Linked DNA regions of Thiosocius teredinicola. The protein of the gene in region 2 interacts with the protein of the main gene of each other region in a pairwise test. Links are inferred from orthologs where the notes say so. Each region holds a gene or a part of one and is shown on either strand. Other genes may lie near its edges.

Region 1 (3,094 bases), 870 kb from region 2 along the record:
TTTGACTTCGAGCACACCGTCCTTCGTCGTGATCTGCAGAGACACCCGATCGAGACTCAAGGATCCATTGACGAGCTTGCCGATCTGCACGCGAACGTCCGTCTCCAGCGTCGTCGGCACGCTCAAATCAAGCCTCTCGCTGCTGAACAGCTTTGCGCGTGAGCCCTGCGACGAACGATCTGAAACGCCTTCGGCTGACGGTTCGACACGCACAACGTCCGTTGCGAGTTCACCGACAAGCTGTTGGCGATCCTCGTCGACCGTAAAGGACAGTTCGCCACGATAGGTACCGGCGCCGAGCTGAAGGTGGACTTCGTGCAAAGACAGCCCATTCGCCAGGATCTCCGGTGTGACGCGCAGACTGTCGACGGCATATTCAGTGAGATCGCCGTCCGCCTGCTTGCGAGCGAGTGTGACGTTGGTGAAGGAAACAACGTCGATCTGCGGGACCACGCCATCGCCATCCCCGTCGACCGTCTGCAGCTCCCAGTTCGACTCACCGTCGGCGTTCGACTCTAGAAGCAGTGTTCCGTCTTCGATCTCGATACGCTGTATATGCACCTTGCCCGATAGCAAAGGACGCAAGGCCAGCTGTACTCTCAAGGTACCGACCCGCGCCATTTCCCGGTCCGATCCCCAGTCTGCGTTGGCCAGGGCGACATTACCGATCTCGAGCGTGGGATTCAGGGAAGGACGCAGATGCAGGCCCCCCTCAATGATGAGTTGCCTGCCGATGAGGCGTTGCACTTCAGCGGCCAGTTCGTCTTTGTAGTCGTTGGGATCGAATGCAATCCCAACGATAACCAACAGGCTGACTACGACTGCAAGCAGTCCCGACAGGAACATCAATTTGGCCGATCTGCGTCTGCTCACCCGGTAGTTCCACAACCTGCACTACGAGGTACTGTTTATCGGCCGATGAGCTTCAATCTTTGCCGGTAAGCGTCAGATTGCGAACCAGTCGCGCTTCCGACAACCTGCTGCGGAATAAAAAGCGCACTGTCATGAATTAACGGTGGTCGCGATGAACGGCGTTCACTTGTACAAGCGACGATAGTGAACTGGATATCGCATCGACTGCGCTTGCAAGCGCCAGGTTACCGACATCGACACCACCACCTGTCGCAGCCGCCCGCTAAACGCAAACAAGCGCACACCCACTCTGCCAAACCCATGTTGTCAATTCGACCTGGTGCTACGCGGTTCGATCAGAACCAACGTCGCCATCGGAACAGCAACACCTGCAGACCAGTAATCAACAGCAGCACGATCAGGATGTCGACAAACCCGCGCGGATTGTCGGCAAGCGGGATGCCTCCCACGTTGATGCCGAACAGGCCGGTCAGGAATCCCAAAGGCAGAAACACCGCAGCGACGACTGACAGCACATACATGCGTGAATTCAGTTGCTCGGAGAGCTTATTGCCGAGCTCTTCCTGGGTGACGGCAGCGCGTTCGCGCGCTGCATCCAGATCTTCGACATAGCGCGTAACCCGATCGGCCTCTTCGCGCAGACGCAACAGATCGCGATCCTCGAACCAACTCGTGCGCATTACGGTAAGTTGCGCCAAGGCATCGCGTTGCGGCGCAACGTAGCGACGCAATGCGATGATCTCTCGTCGCAGGTCATTGAGTTGAGCACGCAACTGCCGGCTTTCTTCAACCAAGACTCTATCCTGTAGCGCGTCCACTTCGTCATCGATATCGCCGATCACGCCGGCCATACGTGACACCAGGCGTTGCGCGAGCTGCACGACAAAATCGCCGGTACTGGTCGGGCCATGGCCTTGTTCGATAGCGGTACGCAGATCGTGGACTGAGAGCAGCCTGCGGATACGCACCGTGATGATACGGCTCTCTTCCAACCACACGCGGATCGAAACCATGTCTTCCGGATTGGCGCCGGGATTCAGGTTGACTCCGCGCAGAAACAGCATCACGCCACCACCCATCTGCGCACATCGCGGCCGGGTATCTTCAGCAAGCAGCGCATCGACCACCAGGGGATCGAGGCCGCTTTGTTCGCGCAGCCAATGTCGACTGTCTTCCGAATCACGATTCAGATGCACCCACAGCAACCCATCGCCTGGATTCCACGTGGCCACCTCCGCCCAATCAAAGCGGCTCCCCTTACCGTCGCCGTCGATCAAATAAGAGAAAACCAGGCCATCATCATGCATATCGCCCCCGTCGTTCGATCTGTAGCTGTTTCTGTCGCAAGCACTCAACCACGCACTATACCGGCCGGATCGCCGTTTTCGACGTCGCCCCGCCACCGCGGCGTTGCGTCCAATTGCCGCAAGCTATTGACGCCTTTGGAAAGTGCAATTGGTCTCGCGAACAGCGACCGGCTATACCTATCAACAGACAGCAATAACCACGTGGTTCGTGCCACAGGAGAAAATACCGATGTCGACAGAGAGCAAGTGCCCTTTTCATCATACCGCCGGCGGTGGTATGTCCAATCGCGACTGGTGGCCGAACCGTTTGAACCTCGACATCCTGCGTCAGCAGTCGTCGAAGTCGAACCCGATGGACGAAGACTTCAACTACGCCGAGGCATTTCGCAGTCTCGATCTCGATGCCGTCAAAAAGGACCTGCACGCACTGATGACCGATTCGCAGGAGTGGTGGCCGGCGGATTACGGACACTACGGACCGTTCTTCATCCGCATGGCATGGCACAGCGCCGGAACCTATCGAACCAATGACGGGCGCGGTGGTGCAGCGACCGGCAACCAGCGATTTGCACCGATCAACAGCTGGCCGGACAACGTCAACCTCGACAAAGCACGCCGACTGCTGTGGCCCATCAAGCAGAAATATGGCCGCAAGATCTCGTGGGCTGACCTGTTCATTCTCACCGGCAACGTTGCACTTGAATCCATGGGGTTCAAAACCTTCGGATTCGCCGGTGGCCGCGAAGACATCTGGGAACCCGAAAAAGACATCTACTGGGGCAATGAAGACGAATGGCTCGCCACGAGTGACAAGCCGAAAAGCCGCTACAGCGGTGAACGCGATCTGGAAAACCCGCTGGCAGCCGTACAGATGGGCCTGATCTACGTGAACCCCGAAGGCCCGGATGGCGAGC
Region 2 (3,267 bases):
GCCTTGCCGACCAGGTTTTCCTCCGGCACCAGCCCCCAACACCGCCCGTCGTTACTATCGTCGCGGTTGTCGCCGACCATCAGGTAGTGGCCTTCAGGGATGGTTTTTTCCTGGTGACCCAGGTAGTTGCAGTGCATCGGATCAAAATCCGGCTTCATCGGATTGATCAAGACCGCATGCTCGACATCACCCAGCTGTTCGCTGCCGATATTGGACCCCATCGCGCGCATGCCGGAGCCTTCCGCCTGGTATTGACCGTTCAACTCGATCGGCATCTGCTCGCCGTTGATGAAAAGATGCTTGTCGCGGTATCGCACCGTGTCGCCTGGAAGCCCCACTACCCGCTTGATGTAGTCCAGGCGCGGATTCTGTGGAAAGCGGAACACCACGATATCGCCGCGCTCCGGCTCACCGACCTCAATCAGCTTGGTTTTGGTCACCGGCATGCGAATGCCGTAGGTGAACTTGTTGACCAGAATAAAATCGCCCACAAGAAGGGTCGGCATCATCGAACCCGAGGGGATGCGAAACGGCTCGACCAGGAATGCCCTAAGCAACAGCACGATCAGGAAGATCGGAAAGAACGACCGCGCGTATTCGACGGTCAGCGGCAGTTTGCCTTCGGCCTTGCCTTTGGCAATGCGATGGACCAACCAGACGATACCGGTAATCAACGAGCCGAGCGCCAGCGCGGGCTCGATGCCATACACGAAGACGACCCATACCAGCAGGCCAAAAAATCCGATTACTAAGGTCGCTTGCATGTCATTTCCTGGATGCGGACCCGGTCGGCTACAGAAGACCGGTTTTGAATCCGCTCAATTGTCCTTACCCACTTGCAGCACAGCAAGAAACGCTTCTTGCGGGATCTCGACTTTACCCACCTGTTTCATGCGCTTCTTACCCGCCTTCTGTTTTTCCAACAGCTTGCGCTTACGCGTCACATCGCCACCATAGCACTTGGCGGTGACGTTCTTGCGCAGTGCCTTGACCGTGGAGCGTGCGATGATCTTGCTGCCGATGGCCGCCTGTATGGCGACTTCGAACATCTGTCGCGGGATGATTTCCTTCATCCGTTCAGTCAGTTCGCGGCCGCGCGATTCCGAATTGTCACGATGCACGATCAACGACAGGGCGTCGACACGTTCACCGTTGATCAGGATATCGAGTTTGACCAAGGGCGCCGCCTGGAAACGTTTGAACTCATATTCGAACGAAGCGTATCCGCGGCTCACCGATTTAAGACGATCGAAGAAGTCCAGCACCACCTCGTTCATCGGCAATTCGTAAACCAGTTGTACCTGGCCACCGAGATACTGCAGGTTCTTCTGGATACCGCGTTTTTCCACGCACAGCGTGATTACGTTACCCAGGTGATCCTGCGGCACCAGGATGTGCGCCTCGATGATCGGCTCGCGTACCTCACGCGTCTTGCCGGGATCGGGCAACGCGGCCGGGTTGTCGATCTGAAACACGCTGTTGTCGTTCATCTCGACTTCGTAGATAACCGTCGGCGCCGTCGTGATCAGATCGAGATCGTACTCGCGCTCCAGGCGCTCCTGGACGATCTCCATGTGAAGCATGCCGAGAAAGCCGCAGCGAAATCCGAAGCCGAGGGCCTGCGACGTCTCCGGTTCATAGTGCAAGGCTGCATCATTCAACTTCAGTTTCTGCAGCGCATCGCGGAAAGCGTCATAGTCGTCGGAACTGACAGGATAGAGACCGGCGAAGACCCGCGGTCGCACCTCCCGGAAACCCGGTAGCGGTCCGGTAGCCTTTCGGTTGTCGATGGTCAGCGTATCGCCAACCGGCGCACCGTCGACCTCTTTGATCCCGGCGATGACGAAACCGACCTCGCCGGTGGTCAGCTCTTTCTTGTCGAAACGCTTCGGCGTAAACACCCCGACCTTTTCGACTTGGTAGATTCTGCCGGTCGACATGACCAGCATCTTGTCCTTGGGCCGGATCTCACCGTTGACAACCCGGATCAACGAGATGACACCGACATACGAGTCAAACCAGGAATCGATGATCAAGGCCTGCAACGGCGCCTGTGTGTCACCTTTCGGCGGCGGAATCTGTTCGACCAGTGCTTCGAGCAGCTCGGGGATACCCAAACCGGTTTTTGCACTGACGTGCAGCGCATTGGTCGCTTCGATGCCGATGATCTCTTCGATCTCGTTGACTACGCGCTCAGGTTCGGCCGAAGGCAGATCGATCTTGTTCAGCACGGGCACCACTTCGAGCCCCTGCTCGATCGCGGTATAGCAGTTGGCGACGCTCTGCGCCTCGACACCCTGGGCCGCATCGACCACCAGCAAAGCCCCTTCGCAGGCCGCCAGCGAGCGCGAGACCTCATAGGAGAAATCCACGTGCCCCGGGGTGTCGATGAAATTGAGTTGGTAGGTCTCGCCGTTGTTGGCTTTGTAGTGCAGGGTGACCGATTGCGCCTTGATCGTGATGCCGCGCTCGCGTTCCAGGTCCATGGAATCGAGTACCTGGGCCGCCATCTCGCGCTCGGTCAGACCACCGCAAACCTGGATAAACCGGTCCGCGATCGTCGACTTGCCGTGATCGATATGCGCGATGATCGAAAAGTTTCTGATGTGACTGAGATCGGTCATTCAGGCCCGCCAAGCTCGCCTACTGTCGAAAAGCACTGAGCAAAAAAACGGAACTTCCCACCGGAAAGTTCCGTTCTGGTCTCTACCGCAGTAAAGTCGCCGGATTATAGCGGATTCGCCATCTCACCGAAATACTGGCTGATTCGTTCCAGGTCGGGTTGCAGATCGCAGACGACGGCCTCACCCTGACACAGGACCGGCACACGATTGCCATACAACCGCTGCCACTGCGCATCGGTATCTACGTCTCGCCATTCCATCGCGGACGCCTGCGCCGGCCAGCCGCGAAACAACACGGCCGCCAGCTCTTCGCAGAGATGGCAGCCGTTGCGATAGTAGAAAACCGGGTTTTCCGTCACCGACGCTCAGTTTTTCAGGCGCAGCGCCATGAACAGCGGACTGTCGCCACGCCGCACCAGAATGGCCACGGTGCGTTTGTCTCCGGCAGCCTCGATCAGTTCGCGCAGGTGCTTGGCGTTTTCGACGTCCACCCCATCAAACATCAGTACGATATCGCCACGTCGAATGCCGGCATCCTCGGCCGGTCCCGAACCGACCTTGCCGACCAGGGCCCCGCCCTTGTCTTCCAGGCCAAGCTCTTCGCGAACGCCGGCATCGATGTCGATCACCGACAGCCCCAGCT

The links.
Region 1: the proteins of lepA (region 2) and B1781_RS14675 interact in binary tests that used the Escherichia coli proteins (3 or more experiments, as listed by UniProt). The link is inferred for Thiosocius teredinicola from one-to-one orthologs.

What each region holds. Positions count from the first base shown.
Region 1 is NZ_CP019936.1:3,081,528-3,084,621, forward strand. What follows is about bases 195-2,965. They hold B1781_RS14675 (zinc transporter ZntB), read right to left. Parts: upstream 2,181-2,965; coding sequence 1,209-2,180; downstream 195-1,208. Other genes in these bases: B1781_RS14670 (AsmA family protein), read right to left, coding at 195-873; katG (catalase/peroxidase HPI), read left to right, coding at 2,410-2,965. Also shown: more of B1781_RS14670, read right to left, coding at 1-194; more of katG, read left to right, coding at 2,966-3,094. UniProt on the Escherichia coli protein: Zinc transporter. Acts as a Zn(2+):proton symporter, which likely mediates zinc ion uptake. Purified ZntB reconstituted in liposomes also binds and transports Cd(2+), Ni(2+) and Co(2+).
Region 2 is NZ_CP019936.1:2,215,599-2,218,865, reverse strand. What follows is about bases 222-3,165. They hold lepA (translation elongation factor 4), read right to left. Parts: upstream 2,625-3,165; coding sequence 819-2,624; downstream 222-818. Other genes in these bases: B1781_RS10670 (DegQ family serine endoprotease), read right to left, coding at 2,990-3,165; B1781_RS10675 (glutaredoxin family protein), read right to left, coding at 2,729-2,983; lepB (signal peptidase I), read right to left, coding at 222-710. Also shown: more of lepB, read right to left, coding at 1-221; more of B1781_RS10670, read right to left, coding at 3,166-3,267. UniProt on the Escherichia coli protein: Required for accurate and efficient protein synthesis under certain stress conditions. May act as a fidelity factor of the translation reaction, by catalyzing a one-codon backward translocation of tRNAs on improperly translocated ribosomes.